DNA from 3 places in the Exiguobacterium sp. s189 genome. Region 1 is predicted to be linked to each of the others. Evidence: predicted binding sites of a transcription regulator. Region 1 holds the regulator's gene; each other region holds the start of a gene.
What was found. The regulator Rex, encoded in region 1, represses fermentation and respiration genes when NADH is low (regulators of the CRP and FNR family bind a similar motif). The targets are predictions, from matches to a motif close to TTGTGAAATATTTCACAA.

Region 1 (7,443 bases):
TTGTCCACCGACAATGCGATGTGTTCCTGTCTCATAGACGAGTTTGAATTCGACTTTCTCTGCGGTCGGCATGAACTCCGGACGATATGCATCCTCAATGACGACACTTTCTACGTCGAGTCCGAAAAGGGATGCCGCTTCTTCCGTCAAACCAGACGACGCAATGTTCCAGTCATAAAGTCGAAGTCCTGACGTTCCTTGCGTCCCTTGGTAGCGAACGCGTGGTTGCATCATGTTTTCCGCGACGAGCGTTCCCATACGGACAGCATTCGTTGCAAGCGGGATATAGGCATGTGTGCGTGCCGGGTTGTAGTAGACGGCACAGCTGTCACCTGCCGCAAAGATGTCCGAGTTGCTCGTGCGCATGTATTCATCGACGATGATGGCACCGTTCCCGAGCATATCGACCTGTCCTTCTAAGAGTCCTGTGTTCGGACGGAATCCGACGCAGAGGATCACGAGATCCGCCTCGAATTCACCTTTGTCCGTCACGACATGTGTGACATTTCCATCTGTACCACGGAACGCTTCGACCGTCTGACCGAGTTCGAGGTCGATTCCGCGACTGGTCATGTCTGCTTCTAATGGATCCGTGAACGACTTATCGAGATATTTGTTCAAGATGCGGTCGGCACTATCGATGAACGTAACATGCTTCCCGTATGTTTCGAACGCCTCGACGAGTTCGACTCCGATATAACCCGCCCCGATGACAGCAATCTTCGTCGCATCTGTCGCGCGCTCGATGATGCGTTGTGCGTGCGCATAGTTTTTACAGAGTTCGATTCCATTCATTTCGATTCCTGGGAGCGTTGGGACGATTGGCCATGAACCCGTCGTGACGATCAAGCGGTCATACGTGTCGTGCACGTCTTCCCCCGTCTCGAGATTCTTGGCGTGGACCGTCTTCGCTTCGGCGTCAATCGACAAGACATCATGTTTCATGCGCATAGTCGCTCCGAGTTCTTCAAGCTCGCGTGGAGAGGAGTAGAACAATTCTTCCGCACGTTGGACGACCCCACCGACGTGGAGCGCAATCCCACACGAGAGGAAGCTGACGTTGTCGTTCCGCTCGTAAACGGTGATGTCGAGATTGTCGTGCTTGGCGAGTAAACCTTTGACTGCTGCTGTTCCTGCGTGTGTACATCCGATGACTGCGATTTTCATATGAGTCGTCTCTCCTTTTATGTTAGACAGTACGTTTCATTTTTATATTGTGATAAATATCACATTTATTTCTTGATCTTAGTGTACTATTTCACAATGTAAGGTTCAACGACTATGCTCACTATTTCACGTATAAGTGTCTAAAGTTTGAACAGAAAAAATCCGCTCATTCTCATGACCGGACTCGTCGCTTTTTCAATAGATGATAGCTTATGAGAAATAGATGCACAATCAAACCGAAGACGTTCATAGCAAGCCCGACGACCGCCCACCACAATGCTCCCCAGCCGTACCCAAACGTCAGACTGCCAATTAGTAGCATATAGCCACTTACGGCCAATACTATATTTAAGATGAATGGAAAAGGCCTTTGTTTTTTCGTTCGGATCATTTGATACGTTGAAATGATGACTCCCAGTGTGAGTCCAAACAGCAATACGAGCAAAATGGTGATGTCATTCATCCTTTACCTCCATAACTTGATTGGAAAGACGCTTTCAAGATTGTCCCTCACGTCTACTTTTCAGCCTCTGATAAATGACAATGCCAACGTGAAGAATCATACCAAGTACGTACAAGATCAACCCTAATGCAAGCCAACCGAGTGCATCCCAACCACGTACGATTGTCATTCCGACAAGAAACAAGATATAGCCAGTTACGAGTAGCAACGACGAGACGATGAATTGACGTCGCAATCGAGATTTGATAGAGAAAAATAAGAAAAGCAGTAGGATGGTTGTCATCGTGCCTAATACTATAAGGTCTTCTCCGCTATACTCCCGAATCATCGTGCATCCTCCCTCATATATGTGACTCATTTTATTGTAGCACATGAAATGGAAATTTATCTCAATCACTCACATTCTATCAATACGTCACGACAAAAAAAGCATCATCCCATTTACGGAACGATGCTCATTTCTCATTCATCTGTTTCATTAAATCCATCTGTTCTTGCACCATCGCTTCTTTCTCCCGGCGCAACACCCCTTTGTAGGCGACGCGTGAAATCGATAAACTGATTTCATATAGGAAGAAGAGTGGCAATGACACCATAAGGTGCGACGTCAAATCCGGTGGTGTGATGAATGCCGCGACTACGAATAGCGCGAAGTACGCATACTTACGAATCTTCGATAAGAAGTATGGTGTCACGACACCAATCCGTGTCAAGAACATCGTCACGACCGGCAATTGGAACAATAGACCGAACGGGATCGTCAGTTGCAACAAGAACGTGAAGTAATTGTTCGCCCCGATGATTTGTTCGAGTCCGAGGTCTTGCCCGAGGTCCGTCGAGATATCGAGGACGAGCGGGAATAACCAGTAGTAGGCGAACGCAAGGCCGATCAAGAACAATCCGAAGATGATCGGGATATAGGCAAGGGTACCTTTCCGTTCATTCGGATGCAGACCGGGTGCGACAAACGCCCACACTTGATACAGTAAGAATGGGCTCGCCGCAATCAGGCCGATGATGAGCGCCAAGTTCAAGTAAATCATGAGCGGGTCCGCGACCCCAAAGGCGTTCAGTTCGAGCCCGCGTTCGACGAGATCTTCTTGCAAGTACGCGAGTACATATTTGACACTCGGCAAAGCCATCAAAAAGAAGGCAAAGACGACAAATGCAGATAGCATCAGTCGTCTCCGCAGCTCTGTCAAGTGATCGGTGAGTTCCCGCTCTTGATCAGGTTGATGATTCATGGCTTACTGCTCTTTCTTTTCGATAGCTTTCTTGTCGTTCTCGTCGTGCTCGTTCATCATGCCGTTCGTTGCATTTTTGAACTCACGAAGCGTTTGTCCGGCCGCGCGACCAAACTCCGGTAATTTCTTCGGTCCGAAGATGATGAGCGCGATGATGGCGATGATGAATAGACTCGCCCCACCCGGAATCCCGACGACGAGTGATGATGCTAGTAATTCCATTATTGATGGACCCCCTCAGCGGTTGGATAGTGTTGCATAAAGTAAATGAGTGACTGCAGCTCAATCGACAAATCGATGTGATGGACGCGAACCGTGTCCGGTACGGTAAGTCGTGCCGGTGTGAAGTTCAAGATGCCCTTGATACCGAAACGGACCAAGTCGTCTGCGACGGACTGTGCATAGGCAGAAGGTACCGTCAAAATGGCGACGTCAATCTTGTTTTGCTTCATAATTTTTTCCATCTCATCGACGTGATGAATTGGGACGCCTGACATCGTCGTGCCGACTTTTGTCTCGTCTGCGTCGAACCCGACGACGATATGTGTGTTATTGTTTTTAAGGAAGTTATAGTTGACGAATGCCGTCCCAAGGTGACCGACCCCGACCAAGGCGACATTCGTAATCTCGTCCTGATTCAGTGTCTTTCGGAAAAAGTCTAACAGATACTGCACGTTATAGCCATATCCCTTTTTACCAAGCGCACCGAAGTACGAGAAATCACGGCGAATCGTAGCCGAATCGACCTTGACCGCCTCACTCAGTTCTGCTGAAGAGACACGCTGTTTACCTGACGCGTGCAGGCTTTGAATAAATCGATAGTATAGTGGCAACCGTTTGGCTGTCGCTTGTGGAATCTTTGGTTCGTTTTGACTCAACGGAAAGAGCCTCCTTTTTACGACACGTTACAAACGAATCTGAATTTCATACACCTTGATTGTAAACGAATTCACATGACCACTCAACGAATATACCTAAAATCGCTGAAAAATACAGTATACTAAATAGAGAGAAAGGGGTTTTTTCACTTGATCCTACTGCAAGTCAATAACTTATCCAAATCCTTCGGCGTCGAGCCGATTTTAGAAAACGTCAAACTCGAAATCCAAGAAGGCGAACGCGTCGCCCTCGTCGGCCGAAACGGGGCTGGGAAGTCAACGCTTTTGAAAGTCATCGCCGGTGAATACAACTATGACTCCGGGGACATCATGAAGCCAAAAGACGTCACCATCGGCTATCTCGCCCAAGACTCAGGGCTCGAATCCGACGAGACGATCTGGAACGAGATGCTCACCGTCTTCACGGACTTGATCGAGCAAGAGAAGACGCTCCGTCGCATGGAGGCCGACATGGGATCCGAACGGATTCTAAACGACGCCGCTGCGTACGAACGCCTCCTCTCCTCTTACGATGAAGAACAGCACACATTCAAAGAGCGCGGCGGTTACCAGTATGAAGCGACGATCCGCTCGGTCCTTCACGGAATGCGCTTCTATCCGGACGACTTCGAACGTCGGATCGACACGCTCTCCGGGGGACAACGGACGCGTCTCGCCTTGGCGAAGATGCTCCTTCAAAGTCCCGACCTGCTCATCTTGGACGAGCCGACGAACCATTTGGACATCGAGACGCTCGCCTGGCTAGAGAAGTACTTGAGCGGCTATAAAGGTGCCGTCCTCATCGTCTCCCACGACCGCTACTTCCTCGACCGCGTCGTCTCGGTTGTCTATGAGCTGTCACGTCATCGGAGCCGCCGCTTCGTCGGGAACTACACGAAGTATCTCGAACAAAAGGCCGCTCTCTACGAACAAGAGAAGAAGCAGTTTGAGTCGCAACAAGAAGAGATTGCCAAGATGCAGGACTTCATTCAGCGAAACATCGCCCGGGCGACGACGACGAAACGGGCGCAAAGCGTACGGAAGCGTCTGGAGAAAGTCGATCGTCTCGATGCTCCGGACGGTGACGAACGCAGTGCGGTCCTCTCGTTCTCCATCAAACGACAGAGCGGAAACGATGTGTTGAGCGCGAGTGACCTCGCCATCGGGTATGAAGAACCGATTGCCCAAAATCTCCGTTTCCAGCTACAGCGCGGGGAATCCGTCGCTCTCGTCGGTCCGAACGGGGTCGGGAAGTCGACACTTCTCAAAGTGTTGACGAAACAACAAGCCGCCCTTACCGGTGATATCCGCTACGGGACCGGCGTCGAGATCGGCTACTACGATCAGGAGCAGCAGAACTTGTCGGACGCGAACCGTGTCATCGACGAGATTTGGAACGACTGGCCGCTCATGCGCGAGCAAGAAGTGCGGAGTCTTCTCGGACAGTTCCTCTTCAGCGGCGATGATGTCATGAAGCGTGTCCATGAATTATCAGGCGGCGAACGCGCACGTCTCACGTTGGCCAAGCTGAAGCTCGAGCAACCGAACCTCCTCATCCTGGACGAGCCGACGAACCACTTGGACCTCGACTCGAAAATGATTTTAGAGAACGCCCTTCTCGACTATCCAGGTACGATTCTCTTCGTCTCGCACGACCGCTACTTCATCGATCGTCTCGCGACGCGTGTGTTAGAAATCACGCCGAACGGCATCGACGAGTATCTCGGTGACTATTCGTACTACGTCGAGAAGAAAGAAGAACTCGAAGAACTCGCGCGACTCGCCCGTGAAGAGACGAAGCAGGTCGTCGTGAAAAAACAGCGTGCCGATAAAGAACAACAACGAGAAGAGCGCCGCATCAAACAGCGCATCGAAGAGATTGAGCTGGCAATCGAGCAACATGAAAATCGCCTCGACGAGATTGAACAGTTGCTTTGTGAGCCGGACGTCTTCAACGACTTCGCCCGTGCCCAGGAGTTGTCGACCGAATCGGACGCAGCGAAAGAATCCATCACCGCACTTTATGCGGAATGGGAGGAACTCCATACATGATGCGTACACGTGCCATGCGAATCGAGTTCATTCAAGCGTTTCTCACGGGACTGGCCTATATCGTACCAACCGGGACTGAGTTCGTATCTGAACTCATCCGCGGGGAGCCAACGATCGTCCCGTCTATTCTCTTTTACTTTTTACCGGTCGTGATCGGCTTCATCATTCAGACGTGGCCAGGGATTCTACTCAGCCTTTTCAGTGGTCTGCTCATGAGCACACTCTTCATCCGTATCGTCGTCTGGCCGGTTGATGTGACCGTTCATACGTTCTATGCGCCGGGATCCGTGTGGGCCCACTTCTATGAAGAGACGCTCTTCATGTGGATCCTCGCCCTTCTCGTCTTCATCGTGAGCCGTATCAATACGTGGCATCGGGAGAATTATCGACAACCGAAAGCGTAAACAGTCCGTCCTCTTTTTTGAAGGGGACGGTTTTTTCATTTATGTATAAATTTATTTATAGATAAGGTGATTTTTCTTAATTTGTTTTTCGTTAGAGTGCGCGTTATTCTAGTCACGTACCGAAACAACGGATGATTTCTTAGGAGGAATGACAGATGAGTAAACATGTATTAATGGTCGTGACGAACGCAAAAGAAATGAAGGACGGTCACACGACTGGACTTTGGTTGTCCGAGTTTGGTGAGGCATACGTCGAGTTCAAACAACAAGGATATGACATCACGGTCGCTAGCCCGAACGGTGGTCAATCTCCAATCGACGCACGCAGTTTAGAAGGAGAAGTACCGGCTGACATTCAAGCGACGTCTCCCCTTCTCGAAGATACAATCGATTTGAAGACGATCACAAACTTCGATCAATTCGATGCCATCTTCATGCCAGGTGGTCACGGAACGATGTTCGACCTTCCACAAAGCGACGCGTTGAATGTTGCGATTCGTTCACTATTTGAAGCAGGCAAAACGGTTGCTGCCGTCTGCCACGGTCCCGCTGGTCTTGTCGGTGCGACATTGTCTGACGGCACACCACTCGTGAACGGTAAAACGATTGCGACGTTCACGGATGAAGAAGAACGTGCGACAGGTCTTGATATCTACATGCCGTTCCTACTTGAAACGCGTCTTCGCGAACTCGGTGCGAACATCGTGCTCGCAGACAACTTCACAGAAAACGTTCAAGTCGATGGAAACTTGGTAACAGGCCAAAATCCACAATCGACCGTTGCTGTCGCAAAAGCCGTCATCAACACGTTAAACTAATCAATTCTTTCTCGTTGCCAATCGATGAAAGAGGACGACCCGCCTGTTCTCGAACAGGCGGGTTTTATAGATGAGGAGGAATGAAGATGATTACCATCTTAGCTCAGATTCAAGCGAAGCCCGGTCTCGGGTCCGCGCTTGAGACACACTTACGCCAAGTCGTCACCCCATCACGCGCGGAGGCAGGTTGTGTTTTCTATACGTTACACCGTGTCGAAGGCAACGCGGACGCGTTCGTCTTTTACGAAAAGTGGACCGACAAGGCGGCACTCGATGCGCATATCGCCTCACCCCACTATCAAACGTATCGCAAAGAAGCAGAGGCACTTCTCGCTAGTCGGGACGTTCAATACTTAGAAGAAATCAAGGAGGTTTATTAACCAATGGAACGTTTTCAATATCACAACCCGACCAAAC
Region 2 (7,443 bases), on a different contig from region 1:
GCCGTCAACTGTTCCGAATGATTCGACCGAATGTACATATCCCATTGTCATCGAAATGACCTCCTAACGAATGAGCGGCCCTCCGTGGAAGGCCGCTAAGCCTTTACTTACAACGAACCGTGGAACGTACGGTTGATGACATCAATCTGTTGCTCACGTGTCAACTTGATGAAGTTGACCGCATATCCAGATACGCGGATTGTGAGTTGTGGATACTCTTCCGGATGTTCCATTGCGTCGAGAAGCGTCTCGCGGTTGAAGACGTTGACGTTCAAATGATGTCCTTTGTGCTCTCCACTCATATACCCATCGAGAAGTGCCGCCAAGTTGAGTTCACGTGCGATTTCTTCTTTTCCGAGTGCTTTCGGTACGATTGAGAACGTATACGAGATCCCGTCTTGTGCGTGTTCAAACGGAAGTTTCGCAACAGATGAGAGCGATGCAGCCGCACCTTTTGTATCCCGTCCATGCATCGGGTTGGCACCTGGAGCGAATGGTTCACCAGCACGGCGACCGTCTGGCGTATTCCCTGTTTTCTTACCGTACACCACGTTTGATGTGATGGTGAGGACCGATTGCGTATGAAGTGCGTCACGGTATGTTTTATGTTTCCGTACTTTTTCCATGAACGATTCGACGAGTTCTGCGGCAATCGTGTCGACACGGTCGTCATTGTTACCGAATTTCGGGAAGTCGCCTTCCGTTTCGAAATCGACGATGATTCCTTCTTCGTTACGAACCGGTTTGACGCTTGCATATTTGATTGCTGAAAGACTATCTGCCGTTACGGAGAGACCCGCGATCCCACAAGCCATCGTCCGTAAGATTTCTGGATCGTGAAGCGCCATTTCGATACGTTCATACGCATATTTGTCATGCATGAAGTGAATGACGTTGAGCGTATTGACGTATAGCTCTGCCAACCAATCGAGTGTACGGTCAAAGTCGGCATATACTTTTTCGTACGTGAGCACATCTTCTGTATTCATTTCCCAAGCTGGAGCAATTTGAGCGCCGCTCTTCTCATCACGTCCGCCGTTCATGCTATAAAGAAGGGCTTTCGCCATGTTGGCACGCGCACCGAAGAATTGCATTTGTTTCCCGATCTTCATCGGTGACACACAACATGCGATGCCGTAGTCATCACCGAATTGTGGCATCATCAAATCATCATTCTCATATTGAATCGCTGACGTTTCAATCGACATTTTCGCACAGTATTGTTTGAATCCTTCTGGAAGTTTCGTTGACCAAAGGACCGTCAAGTTTGGTTCTGGAGCAGGACCGAGGTTTGTGAGTGAATGTAAGAATCGGAACGAGCTCTTCGTAACGTTCGAGCGACCATCTTCACTCATCCCACCGATTGATTCTGTCACCCAAGTCGGGTCACCTGAGAACAATTCATTGTAGTCTGGTGTCCGTAAGAATTTGACGATTCGAAGCTTCATGATGAAGTGATCGACGATTTCCTGAACGTCCGATTCTGTTAAACGACCAGCTTCAAGGTCACGTTCAGCGTACACATCGAGGAATGTCGAGACGCGTCCGAGTGACATCGCGGCACCGTTTTGTTCTTTAATCGCAGCAAGGTATGCCAAGTACACCCATTGATACGCTTCTTGCGTGTTTTCAGCAGGGCGACCGAGGTCAAATCCATAAGCTGCCCCAAGTTGCTTGAGTTCTTGAAGCGCACGAAGTTGTTCCGATAGTTCTTCCCGGTCACGGATGTCTGATTCAGATAAGAATCCACCCCGTTTCGCCAAGTCTTTTTTGCGTTCTGCCATCAAGAAATCAATTCCGTAGAGCGCGACGCGGCGATAGTCACCGATGATGCGTCCACGACCGTACGCATCCGGAAGACCTGTGATGATTCCTGATTTACGAGCCGCCCGCATTTCAGGCGTGTAGGCATCGAAGACACCTTGGTTATGTGTTTTACGGATCTCTGAATAAATTTTTGTGATTTCTTCATCTGGTTCGAAACCATATGATTCGAGTGCGGCATCCACCATGCGAATCCCGCCATTTGGGTGAATCGAACGTTTGAACGGCTCATCCGTCTGAACGCCAACGACTTTCTCTAACTCTTTGTTTAAGTAACCTGGTCCATGCGACACGATTGTCGATGGTGTATGTTGATCAACGTCCCAAACGCCTCCGCGTTCACGCTCTTCTTTTGTCAGTTCCATCACACGATTCCAAAGAACGTTTGTCGCTTCTGTCGGACCTGCTAAAAACGTATCGTTCCCTGTGTATTCATGACGGTTCAAACGGATAAACTCACTGACATTGACTTCATTCGTCCACTGACCAGGGATAAAACCTGACCATGCGGATTTGATTTCGGTTGCCATGTTGATTCACTCCTCATTCTCGAAAGTAACTGCGTGTTATCTATACTGTGAGTGTACGTGAAAACGTGAACAATATGTTTTACAGTCTTGTGAAACTTGTAACAATCTTATGAACGTGATGAAATAGCCGTTTTTGAAAGCGTTTTACAAACTGTTATATTCGATTAATTATATAGTTTGAAACAGCTGAACCCCATTTAATTAGGGTTGAACTATGATCTGTACTAATTTGATGGTTCTGTGACGAACTATACAGTTTTCGGGGTGATAAATCTCACATCACTCGGTTAGAACTTGAATTTTTGTGTCGTATCAGACACAATGAAGGCAGAACATTGTATAAGAGGAAGGGGTTCTACTCATGACGTACGAACCATTAACACCAAGCCACGCCTTTCAAGTCGGCGATCGCATCTCACTAAAGGTCGACGAAGCTGGTGAAAAGCGTGATGGATTTATCACAGAATTTGAAGATGGAGGGTTTTGGATTCGCTTTGACGATGACATCGAGAACGAAGATTTTATCGATTATCGCGACCAATTACTCGCCGGACTTTTGTCGCGTCCAATCCATGTCATCACGACACATCCGGAACTGAAACCGTTCGAGAAAATGACGTCCGAGTTACAGTATCGCGTTTATCAAGGATTCACGATTGAGAAAGTTGAATTGACAGCAGAAGGCGCGGATGCTCACATCCAACTCATCGAAGACGGTCAAACGTATACACAGACGTTACGTTCTTCAATGGAAGATGGTCAGGAGCATGTTCGCTATATTTGACGAGGGAGCGCTTTCGCTTCCTTTGTTTTTGCCTAAAGATAAGGAGACCTATTATGAATTTTACAAAACCTTTTATTAACGAGACGTGGGAACGGATGGGCTTTAACGAGCCAATGCCGGTCCAAAAAGAGGCGTTTCCCCTACTATTAGATGGAAAAGACGTGACAATCGAGGCACCGACCGGAACGGGTAAAACGCTCGCTTACCTGCTCCCAGCGATTGAAAAGATTGATCCATCGAACGACCGAATCCAAGTTGTCATTGTCGCTCCAACTCGTGAACTTGTCATGCAGATCCAACAGGTCGCACAACGTTTCACCGAAAAAGGCGATGTTCGCATCGGCTCGTTCATTGGCGGTGTCGAATTGAAACGTCAAATCGATCGAATCAAGAAAAAGCCGCATTTAATCGTCGGGACACCGGGACGTCTCGTCGAATTGATTGACAAGAAAAAGCTGAAGCTCCATGAGACGCATACCGTCATTCTCGATGAAGCCGACCAAATCATCGATAGCGGATTGACAGAAGCGGCAGAACGCATCATCAAGCATACTGCGCATGAGCGTCAACTTGCACTCGTCTCGGCAACACTCACCGATTCACTCAAAGAATGGTCGGCACCGTTCATGAACGAGCCGGCACATATCAAAATCGAACGTGCTGTCAGCGATCAAGTGACATACGGTTACTTGTTGACGACGCGTCGCTACAAACCAGAACTGTTACGCCGTCTTTCACACGTCGATGGCGTGAAAGCACTTGCGTTCATCAATAACCGCTCGTTCTTGCCACCACTTCGTGGGGAGCTTGAAAAGTTGAAAGTGAACTACCGCATGCTCGACAGCTTGAAAGGAAAGCGCGAACGCGTCGAGACACTCCGTGAATTCCGTAAAGGCGAATACCCGCTCCTCATCACGACGGGTCTCGCAGCGCGTGGTCTCGATATCGAAGATGTGACGCACGTCGTCCATTTCGATTTACCAGAATCCATCGATGACTTTATCCACCGTTCAGGCCGTACGGCTCGTGGTAACGCAGGCGGGACCGTCCTTTCTCTCGTGACGACGGACGATTTACCACACTTGAAATCATTCGCGCGTCAACTCGGTGTCGAATTGAAAGAACTCGAGATTTATCGTGGTGATGTAATCGAGAAACGAATTGAGGAGAAGCCTCCTGTCGTCAAACGCCCTGCGAACAAGCGAGGACCGCGCCGATGAAAAAAGACCGGAAAGTAATTCCCTTCCCTTTGCTCGTCGAAGAGTCCGAATTGCTTGCCGAACTGAAAAAGTTATATGAGCAAGCCGCTCTTGCGCGAAGCACACAATGGACGAACTATATTCAAGAAATCGCATCGGAAGGGACATGGCATTTGAAAGATGCCGAGCTCTTCCGTGACCTCTTCATTGATTGGGCCGTCTTCTTTGAAACGGACGAAGACGGCATGACGCCTCATGGTCGCTACTTGGCTGACCATAAGGGCGACATGTCACCTGCTCTTTATCACGCACTCCGTGGACTAGCCGTCCCGCGCTGCAGCATCTTTGAAGTGACGGAAAACGGTCAGTTAAAAGACTGGGAGTCAAAAGAGACGTACGCTGTTCAGTTACCGGAAGAACGCGAGACCGGCGATCTCGTCCTCGGAAAGTTACTCGACATCCGAGGCAGCTGGCGCTTCGGTTCGGCGTTCCTCGCCTTACCTGCGAAAATGTCTGGAAACGTGGCCGACCTATATATCGACTTTACGGATGAAGTCGGTCCCGGTGCCTTTTTGGAGCAGTTTCCGGAGTTCTGTGCGGAATTGATTGACTTGTTGCTTGATTTAGAAGAAGGCGTCATTATTCCGAAACCATCCACGTAAAAAGAGGCAGCGCGTGCTGCCTCTTTTTAGTAAACATAATACTGTACAGATTTAGCTACGTCTGCCCCTGTTACAGTCCCTTTTGAGACAAGCGTGCTTTCATCAAAGACATTTATCTCAGCCCCGGATTGTGTCGAGTATACATGATAGAGCAATGCATTGTGATAACTTGCCATCCCAATTTTCCCTTGAATAACTTGACGTGAAGTTTCAGCCAATGTTTTTAAATTGATACTCGTTTCCGTACCGTCAGCTAGAATCGACTGATACGTATGACCAAACACAGTCGATGCAACCACATCTTGTTCACTATCTAGTGAGACAACTCGATTTTCTTTGACATCATAAACATATAACCCAGATAGAGAAAACGATTCTGAATACGTTTCGCCATCCTCTGCTTCAACTGTCTCTAATCGTGTCGCTTCAATTGGGATATATCGATTGTCTGTTCCAATCGTCATTTGCTCTTCAACTGTAAATTCGACTCCCATTGCATCAGTAATCACATTTTCAATAAGTACACCATTACGTTCAATTTTTTTCGTTTCAATCGTTTTTGTTTCTTGATTCAATACGGCAATATGTTGATTAGTCAGCTCATAGTTTTCGTTGTACACTAAATGCACAGCATCTTTATAAACAAACAACCCGCTCCATCCACTCTCTAAAAGGAACTGCACGTCAGTAAACTCCGTTCGTTCAACGGTTTCACCGTCTTTCGATTTCAATAAAACAAGCGTGTCTAGACCTTCTTGTCCAACTGCTACGTAACCATCTTCTGTTTTTATTCGTAGGTCATAACCGAGTTGTTTCACAGCACGGGCAAATGAACGATATTGTTTTCCAACATCTTCTCGATATCGAAAGACTTCGTCAATGTAACTTCCATAAACATATTGGTTTCCTTCAACTGAAAGCTCTACGTCCTTCAATGCTTGATTCGTACCTGTATAGCTCACTCGTACTGTTCGATTCTTCCACGCAGCCTCGTTTGAGTCGACTTGCAACTTCCAATCGTCCGGATTTTGTTCACCATTGACCGCATATGTACCAATTCCCGCAATAATGACTGCTCCTAAGGCAACAATATTTAGCATACGTCTCATATCACTTCACCTCAAACGCTTAATTTTTTTGTAAGTATCGACGCCCTATTATTAAAAATAAAACTATACTGAAGATGAAGCCAGCGACCAGTGTGAGTACTAATTCATCCAACAATAAATATTGTTCACTGATGTAAAAGATACTACCTGGAACAGTGATGATTCCAATGATTAGTAATATGGAAGTAAGCGGTGACCAAATCGTACGTTGCCACAAACTCCTCTCTATTAACACAAACGTGAAGATTGTCAGTACGACAAAAGCAATCATCAACAGATGAATGATAAAATTCACAATTGTTGATGGATATAGAATAGAAAACACATCCAACTGACGAATGTTGGCAAAAGTATCATTTTTTATAATCATCTGCACGTCTAACCAAGTCGTGAAAATCTGATATTCGATGATGAGCGTGAACCATTGAACGGCAATCAAACCTAAGATCAGTATCATGACCGTTATGAATTTTGAGATAAACAGTTGAGTTCGCTTCATCGGCAACGTTAATAAACGCATCATGAATGTTCCGCGCCCCCAAAATTCTCGATACCAAATCCATCCACTGTATATCAGCATTGCAACCATACCAATCCCGAGAGATAAAATATATGGCGTGCTAATGAGATAAGAATGAAAAACTACCATTACACTACTACCTTGACGTCTATATTCTTCATTCATCACTGTATATTTCCATAAAAATGCGCCTAGCCAACCTAATTGAATCGTAATCAATAAACCTAACAACAATACATACATCTTTTTAACGCGTTCGAGTTCCCATCCAATCAATTTCAATAGATTCATGCCCCGTACTCCTCTCTCATCACATCGACGATGGACTTCCCATGAATGAAACGGACATCTTCCACATCAAACTCACGGACGATTCTTCCGTTATTCAACATGACGGCCTTGTCGATCAAGTACTCGATATCTTCAATCTCGTGTGTCGTAATGAGCACGCCACGATTCTCCATGACCTCGCTCGAAAATAGTTCGACAATCTGTTCTTTTGAGAAGACATCGATTCCTGAGAACGGTTCATCAAGCAATAAATAATCCGGGTCTTGCGCAATCCCGAGTGCGAGGTTCGCTTTCGCGAGCGTCCCTTTCGATAACTCGCTCAACTTATCTTCCGGAAACAACTTGAAATCATCGACGAGACGGGCAAATAATGCCGAATCAAATGTCGGATAAAAATCTTTCATGAACGCCTCACATTGTTCGATTGTAAAGTGAATCGGGAACATCGCATGATCGGCGACGAAGGCGACACGATTCAAATCAATCGGTTTCCCATCGATCAATACCGAACCTTTGTCGAAAGG
Region 3 (7,443 bases), on a different contig from region 1:
GAAGGAATGGTTGTCGCTTCATGAGGCACACTTGTTGGAGCATCCTCTTGCTCTATATTTGTGTGCCGGGACACCGACAGAGTCGGAGCGGATTCGTGAGCTAGAAGAAGCTTATCGTGACAAGTTGCGCGAGCATGCCTATTTCGTCGAAGTCGTCGGAAGTGGGTATGACTTTGAACGAATGGGCTTTTTAGACAAAGCGATCGTCCGGATGATGGCCAAACAGAAAGAAAGCTCGCTTGAACTCGATGAGGACAAATTGAAACGGCTTGTCGAGGCGGCTCAAACGTCCGAACGCACTCGGTCCGAGAATCCGTAAGCAAGTATGTCTTTCACATCGATCGGACTTTTCGTGGAGATGAGTACATCTCCGCTTTTTTTCTGTCCTTCGATGTGATGAAGTGCAATCTTCTCCAGTTGACGTCCTATTCTTAACGCGATTGGCGCAGATTCATGGCATCGTAAGTTTTCGATGGTCACTTCATCGGTCCGATTATTCCCTCCGAACAGTTCGAGATCAGCTCTCGAGGTTGTAAATCCACGAACGGAGATGCGATGTAATTGAACGCGCCGAGACTTGTATTGAACCGCCAGTGCCGGATGTTTTTCATAATCGTAAGTCGGATTACCAATCGCGGTCAATCCATGAATGAACACATCTTGATATGCGGAGACGACCAGGCTTCGTGGCGAGGATTTGGCGTATAACGAGCTTCGAACCGGTTCAACGGATACTAAATTCGTACCAGACAGAAAGCGTGCTGTCGCCGAATCGGAATCGTCTGCTAAATGATGACCGATGTGACGGAAATTAAATGAACGATTGTCATGCACAGAAAGATGACCAAAGATATGAACGTCATGAGCTGCTGACGAGGTCCCATGTGCTTTTACTTCAATTCCGCCAAAACACCCTTCGCTTTTATTGTTCACGAGTGTGACGTGCCGCGATCCATCGTCAATCTCAATTCCGTTCGAGTTTGAGAATCCGAGGGCGTGCGTTCGCCCATGAGGGTGATGACAATAACAGTTGGTGATATAAATGGCATCGCTATGGTGTGTCGTGATTCCGTCATCCCCATAGTTTGTCGCCTCAAGGTGATCAAGATGAATATACCGACTGCCGTTTGCGGCACGCAGTCCGTCCCCTAAATAATGATAGTGTGGAGACGTGATGTCGAATGCATGAAGACCGGCATTTTTAGCCGTCACATGATGCACCCAACCATACGTCACATGCGCAAACGTCAGGGCACTCGATGTCGTGTCACCGCTCGTGGTTCGTTTCACATCGCCTAATCGTGCGACGTTCCAATCGAGTGTCAGGTGACATACCTCGATATGATGGTTTCCCGCAAATGGGGTGGCGTTTCGTAACAGTCTTCGATGCTTTGGGGCACGATCCGATAGTTTTAGAATGGTGACGTCCTGTCCGGCACCTTCTAACACGCAGTTCGAAGGAAGGCGAATGCCCCGAACGATATATACACCTGCCGGGACAAAGACGCGGCGGTTAGAGCGGAGGGCGAGACGAAAAGCGAGCGTGCAATCCGTTTGTCCGTCCCCGACGGCGCCATAGTCTGTCACATCAACACGTTGTTTTGTGACCTGCATCAGATTCAAATATTCCGCATCAAGTCGGCGCATCCAAACAGGACGAACCATTCCGTCCATTTGTTCGAGCGGGAGTGACGTTTGAACAGGCGTAATGCGCTCAGTCATTGGAATTCGGCAAGGGATGGAATGTTGCTGCTCTGAGTAAGATGTCTCGCGCGTGGAGCGGTGCCATTCGAGTGTTCGCTGGATGAGGTCTTCTTCCGACCAATCAGAATATGAGGCAATCATCGAAGCGATTGATTGCGGGTCCTTTGCATTTTTCATAATAAATCCTCCTAGCATCATCTTCTCTAGCATGTACCCGTTTCGCCTCGTTTTTTAGCAATCAGAAGTATTTACTAGACAGAAGCATCTAGTCGTGTTATATTCAATATGTGCTTAATTAAGAATAGCTGGAATCATAATTCACAAGTGCTTGGGATTATTTTTCATTAGATAATCCAGAGGCTTGTATTTTTTTTGGTCAAGTTTTTTCTAGTAAGGCACTACTATAACGCATAGCGTTTATTTCAGGAGGGTTCATTCATGAACACAGGTAAAGTAAAATGGTTTAACTCAGAAAAAGGTTACGGCTTCATCGAAATGGAAGGCGGAGACGACGTATTCGTACACTTCTCAGCAATCCAAGGCGACGGCTTCAAAACACTTGAAGAAGGCCAAGAAGTAACTTTCGAAATCACAGACGGAGCTCGTGGACCACAAGCTTCTAACGTTGAAAAAATCTAATCTTCCTTTCTAAGGAATATGATACCTGTTCGCATCGGCGAGCAGGTTTTTTGTGTTTAATCGTGTAGTTTGAGGGAACAGTATACGAGCGACAAATCATGAAGGAGGAATTCGGAATGAGTGCAAAAGAAACAGCTTTAAAAATCCTAGATTCAAGTGATGTAGGGACGATGGCGACCGTGTATAAGGTGAAGCCACATAGTCGTTACATGACATTTTTCCATGATGATTTTACACTCTACACAGCAACCTCGAACGATACAGATAAGGTGGAGGAGTTAGAGAAGAATCCATATACGCATATTTTGATTGGTTATGATGGCGATGGGGTCGGCGACACGTACTTAGAAATCTTAGGGAAAGCGACTGTGTCAGATGATGAATCGATGAAAGAAAAAGTGTGGAACGACAAACTCGAAGGTTGGTTTGATGGACCAGATGATCCGAAGCTTGTCATCCTCAAAATCGAGCCGGAATCGATGCGTGTGATGAACAAGAAAGGTCAGCCACCTCAAGAAGTGACCTTGTAAAATCCTCAAAGGCGCCTCAAGTAGGCGTCTTTTTGATGGATATGAATAGAGTGTGACGTACATATGGACGAATCATGAACAAACAAAAATACATATGTGAAATAGTGAACATAGATGGTATATTGTGAATGTAATCACATTATTCATTTATTCAACTTCTTGAAAGGGAGGAATCATCATGTTCACGAAATTTTGGCAAAATCATAACATCGCTACGGCAATCTTGACGGTGTTACGTGTATGGCTCGGTTATCATTGGTTGACAGCAGGTTGGGGTAAAATCACAGGTGGCTTTGGAACGGAGGGATTCTTAAACAACGCGGTGACACTCGCGACTGGAGAACATCCAGCTGTCGCAGGATGGTGGGCTGCATTCTTAGAAAACGTTGCGATTCCAAACGCTGGATTGTTCGATATCCTGATTCCTTATGGTGAATTTTTGGTCGGGTTAGGGTTATTGCTCGGAGCACTCACACGTAGCGCGGCATTCTTCGGTCTTGTCATGAACATGGCTTTCTTGCTCTCTGGAACGGTCAGTACGAACCCAACGATGTTGATCGTATCTGTATTGATTTTGGTTGCTGGACATAACGCAGGGAAAATCGGAGTCGATGGTTTGTTCCTTCGCAACTTCGTCGAAACGAAAGTATTGCACCGTTCACCAAATCGTCAAATAGCTTCGTAACTTTTATGCGCTCTCCTGTGACAAACCTCTCATGTTTCGGCTACGATAGATATAGCCTACAGAGATAAAGGAGAACGCATATGACTACGACTCATTTTAAATGGCTTGGCTACACAGAAGGTGTGTCCTTCTTGTTGTTACTGTTTATCGCGATGCCATTGAAATATATGGCGGGTATTCCACTCGCGGTCAGTATCGTCGGCGCTGCACATGGTTTCTTGTTTGTGGCTTATGTGCTCGCAGCCGTCTACATGGCGTGGCGCTTCCGTTGGGGCTTCAAAGTTCTGACGCTTGCCGTCATGGCATCGGTCATCCCATTCGGACCATTTTTATTAGAAAAACGGGTACTCCCGTCAACAGAGAAGACATCGAACTGATTCGTTCGATGTCTTTTTTTGTTAGGATACTCGCTCAATGGACTGAGCTGCTGTACGTTCGGCTTGGATGTCATGGCGAATCCGATATGTGAGTGTGAAGGTACATAGGAGTAGGCCAATCATACATGCAGTGTATAGATGTGCGACTGGTACAAGATCGCTCAATACCCCGAATAGAATAAAACCAATTGGTGTGATGCCCATCGCAAGTGACTCGAGTACCCCGATTACGCGACCTAAATAATTCGGATCCGTATTCGTTTGTAAAAGTAATTGAATCGGAACGTTGACACGTACGATAAAGAAACCACTCAATAAGGCGAACATTGCGAAAAAGAAAATCGAAGTGAGGACGTTGAAGTTCAAATATAATGGAATGGCAGGGCCGACAAATAGAACACTGAGTATGGTCAGTGCAGATCGCATGGTCGACAGGCGATGTTTGATTTTGAATAGTGGCAAGGCGTGAAGTAAAGAAGCGATTAAGAATCCAATGGCAACCATGCTTTCAAGTAGTCCAAACTGAAACGGAGACACGCCGACCTCTTGTAAAGCGGCTATCGGGAACAACACTTCTGTCGCGACGAAAAAGAAGTTCAAGAAGGCAGCTAGAACGGCGACTGTCCATAAAACTCGTTGCTGCTTCAAATAAGAGAGACCAGACCGTACATCTTCCCAGGTGGATTGTTCGGTTGGAGCAATCTCTTTCTGATGAAATGTGAGTCGAGAAGCAAGCAAGGCGGCAATCATGAAGAATAGGGCTGAGCTGAATAAAAAAGCTGAAATCGGTATGAGTTTAAACAGTGCTCCGGCAAGAAGCGGAGTGCCGATACTTGAGATGGAGATGATGCTCTGAATGAGAGAGTTGGCACGTTGAAGCTCTTCCTCTTCGAATAGAAGGGGGATCGAACTCGATAGCGTGACCGATAAGAAGGTGGAAACGATAGATAAGAAGAATGTGATGACATAAAAGGCAGGTGCTTCGAACGTCCAAAGCAAACTTGCGATCCCTGCGAGTAAAAATAATCCTCCATTCAGAGACTCCATCTTGATGATGACTCGTTTTCGGTCAAGTTTGTCCGCATAAGCGCCGGCAAATGGCGACAAAAGAACGCGTGGCAATGTGCCTGCCAGTAAGACGAATGCGAATTGCAATCCAGATCCAGTCGTCGTCAACACCGTTAATCCTGCTACGAACGTAAATAAGTTGGATGCGAACAGTGACATGAATTTACCGAGTAATAAAATCGATAAATTGGAAGAAAAGAATTTCATAGTGAACACTCCTTTGCAAATTAGTTAAATGTGATTTAACATTATCATAAAGGCAATCGAGTGAAATGTAAACATAAAGTTCAATATAATTTAACTTATGGAGGTGGCATATGATTGGTGAACGAATTAAAACGTTACGAAAACAGAAGAAAATGACCCAAACGCAGTTGGCGGAAGGGATCGTCACGAAATCGATGCTCAGTATGATTGAAAATGGGAAAGCGGAGGCATCGATGCGTAGCTTACGAGAACTCGCAAGTCGGTTAGATGTCTCGATGCAGCAGTTATTGACTGACCCGAAAGAAACTGAACTACAGACGATGGTCGAGCAGTTAGAATATGAAGAAATGACACTCGTTTCGCGGCCAGATCAAGAAATACGACAGATGCTTTCCCCATACTTAAAAGAAGAAATGAACTCCGTGTGGCAAGGTAAAGCATACATGTTGTATGGAGATACGTACTTTCAAGAAGGAGAAAATGAGAAGGTATTGAACTACTACGATCGTGCCATTGAAATTTTTGAGAAGCTAGGTGAATCTGATGAATTGGCAATGGGACGAATCAGCCAGGCTTATTATTTATTGATGTGGAACCGATTTGAAGAATCGCTTGAACGGATTGACGCGATCGAACTTCTTGATGCGAAATACATGAAAACGAAAACGAGAACTGAGTATGTCATGTTGATTGTATTTAAAAACCTTCTTTGTGACGAGGATTTGGAAGATTCGATTCGACAGCTTGAAGACGTGCTCGAGTATATGAAACGGACAAGAATCTACTACCGTGCGGACGACGTGTATCGCACCATTTCGATTTGTGCGCTCTATTTGAACGATGAAAAGCAAGTTCATGAGTCTTTACAAAAGGCGAAGCAATACATTCAATTCACGGAAGACCGCTTGGCAGAAATCAAAGTGGCACTTTCTGAAGCGCTCTATGCGATGGAATATCGACATATTGATCTGTTAGGGGAAAACGTCAAGTTGATGGAATCACTCACGACAGAGATCGAGCCGTTCATTGCGGCGATTTCGATGGCGAAAGGTGTGTACTACGCTTTTCGAGGGGAATCGGAAAAAGGAAGAGAGTGTTTATTGGCACTATGGGAAAACAGAGACGAGTGGAAAGCACATAGTTTAGTCGATATCGCAATTTACTACGAAGGTTTATTAAGGGGAACACTGAACGGATGCGGAGACGACTGGGTATCGGTCATCGAAGAACAAGTAGCGAAATTCCCGCAAGGACTGTTTCGCAAACGTTTAGAATTATTACTACAACAAATCAAGGGCTGACGAATCAGCCCTTGAACGTTTGAATCAATGTCCCTTGACCATGCTCGACTTGGACGGAAGCGTGTGCTCCATTGACGAGCGTCATTTGCGGCGGAACGTGTCCGAAATCGATATCGAAAAAGATAGGAACCTCCAACATGTGGTGAAGCTCCTCATACACCATCTCGGTCGTATAGTCTTGATGCACAGATGGGGCATCACTTCGTCCGAACAGAATACCAGACGTCTGATTGAACCAACCGGCCCACTTCATTTGAAGAAGGGTCCTTTTTAATGCCGGAACGTTCATCTCGACGTTCTCAAAATACCAAAGAATCGGTTCATCATTCAGGTGCTCGTGTTGGAACGTCTTAACGTCTCCATACGGTGTCCCGATTGTATGTAAGAGCACGTCAAGACATCCACCGAGCAATCGACCTGTTGCGTGTTGACCACCGATTGCTTTCCATTCAGTCGCTTCCGTCAAATGAAACAGATGTGGCGTCGGATTGTCAAACTGCCATTCTTTTTGGAACTTCTCGGATGAGCTTTGGATGACCGTCTCGTCGACCCGCGTTGACAATACATCTAGCCAGCGTGAACTCGTTTCGTCCCAAATATCGGCACGCAAATCGACCAGGTTCGGACCATGGGCCGAGGCGATTCCGGTTTTTAATGTATAGACGAAGAGTAACAAACTCGTATCTGAATAACCGAGCATCCATTTCGCGGGTAAGGATTCCCAATCGATTTGATCAAGGATCTCCATTAAGAGCTCCCCACCCCAGGGCGGGATGATCAAGTCGACATTGTCATCTTGAAATAGGGATGTCAGTTCATGTGCACGCACCTGAGCCGGAGCAGATTTTCCAAATCGTTGTTTCCACGCATTCGGAGTGAATTGCAATGTAAACCCGCGATCGGAAAACTTCTGTTCCGCTTGATGCAATAGA

Region 2: the regulator Rex is predicted to act here: its motif matches at 2,442-2,459, upstream of pflB (formate C-acetyltransferase).
Region 3: the regulator Rex is predicted to act here: its motif matches at 2,996-3,013, upstream of KNO99_RS07065 (DoxX family membrane protein).

Annotation. Positions count from the first base shown of each region.
Region 1 is NZ_JACSKM010000009.1:100,215-107,657, forward strand. Features, by position in the region: gene KNO99_RS11855 (FAD-dependent oxidoreductase) at 1-1,167, opposite strand, end outside; gene KNO99_RS11860 (hypothetical protein) at 1,340-1,630, opposite strand; gene KNO99_RS11865 (hypothetical protein) at 1,665-1,958, opposite strand; gene tatC (twin-arginine translocase subunit TatC) at 2,086-2,874, opposite strand; gene tatA (twin-arginine translocase TatA/TatE family subunit) at 2,878-3,096, opposite strand; gene KNO99_RS11880 (redox-sensing transcriptional repressor Rex) at 3,096-3,752, opposite strand; gene KNO99_RS11885 (ABC-F family ATP-binding cassette domain-containing protein) at 3,903-5,804, shown strand; gene KNO99_RS11890 (hypothetical protein) at 5,801-6,208, shown strand; gene KNO99_RS11895 (type 1 glutamine amidotransferase domain-containing protein) at 6,364-7,026, shown strand; gene KNO99_RS11900 (putative quinol monooxygenase) at 7,113-7,406, shown strand; gene KNO99_RS11905 (iron-containing alcohol dehydrogenase) at 7,410-7,443, shown strand, end outside.
Region 2 is NZ_JACSKM010000005.1:58,364-65,806, forward strand. Features, by position in the region: gene pflA (pyruvate formate-lyase-activating protein) at 1-51, opposite strand, end outside; gene pflB (formate C-acetyltransferase) at 108-2,354, opposite strand; gene KNO99_RS08065 (hypothetical protein) at 2,716-3,138, shown strand; gene KNO99_RS08070 (DEAD/DEAH box helicase) at 3,192-4,358, shown strand; gene KNO99_RS08075 (hypothetical protein) at 4,355-4,999, shown strand; gene KNO99_RS08080 (hypothetical protein) at 5,026-6,108, opposite strand; gene KNO99_RS08085 (hypothetical protein) at 6,128-6,919, opposite strand; gene KNO99_RS08090 (ABC transporter ATP-binding protein) at 6,916-7,443, opposite strand, start outside.
Region 3 is NZ_JACSKM010000004.1:125,170-132,612, forward strand. Features, by position in the region: gene KNO99_RS07045 (flavodoxin domain-containing protein) at 1-319, shown strand, start outside; gene KNO99_RS07050 (glycoside hydrolase family 55 protein) at 283-1,881, opposite strand; gene KNO99_RS07055 (cold-shock protein) at 2,143-2,343, shown strand; gene KNO99_RS07060 (pyridoxamine 5'-phosphate oxidase family protein) at 2,460-2,873, shown strand; gene KNO99_RS07065 (DoxX family membrane protein) at 3,052-3,558, shown strand; gene KNO99_RS07070 (DUF3817 domain-containing protein) at 3,639-3,935, shown strand; gene KNO99_RS07075 (MFS transporter) at 3,957-5,210, opposite strand; gene KNO99_RS07080 (helix-turn-helix domain-containing protein) at 5,321-6,511, shown strand; gene KNO99_RS07085 (S66 family peptidase) at 6,516-7,443, opposite strand, start outside.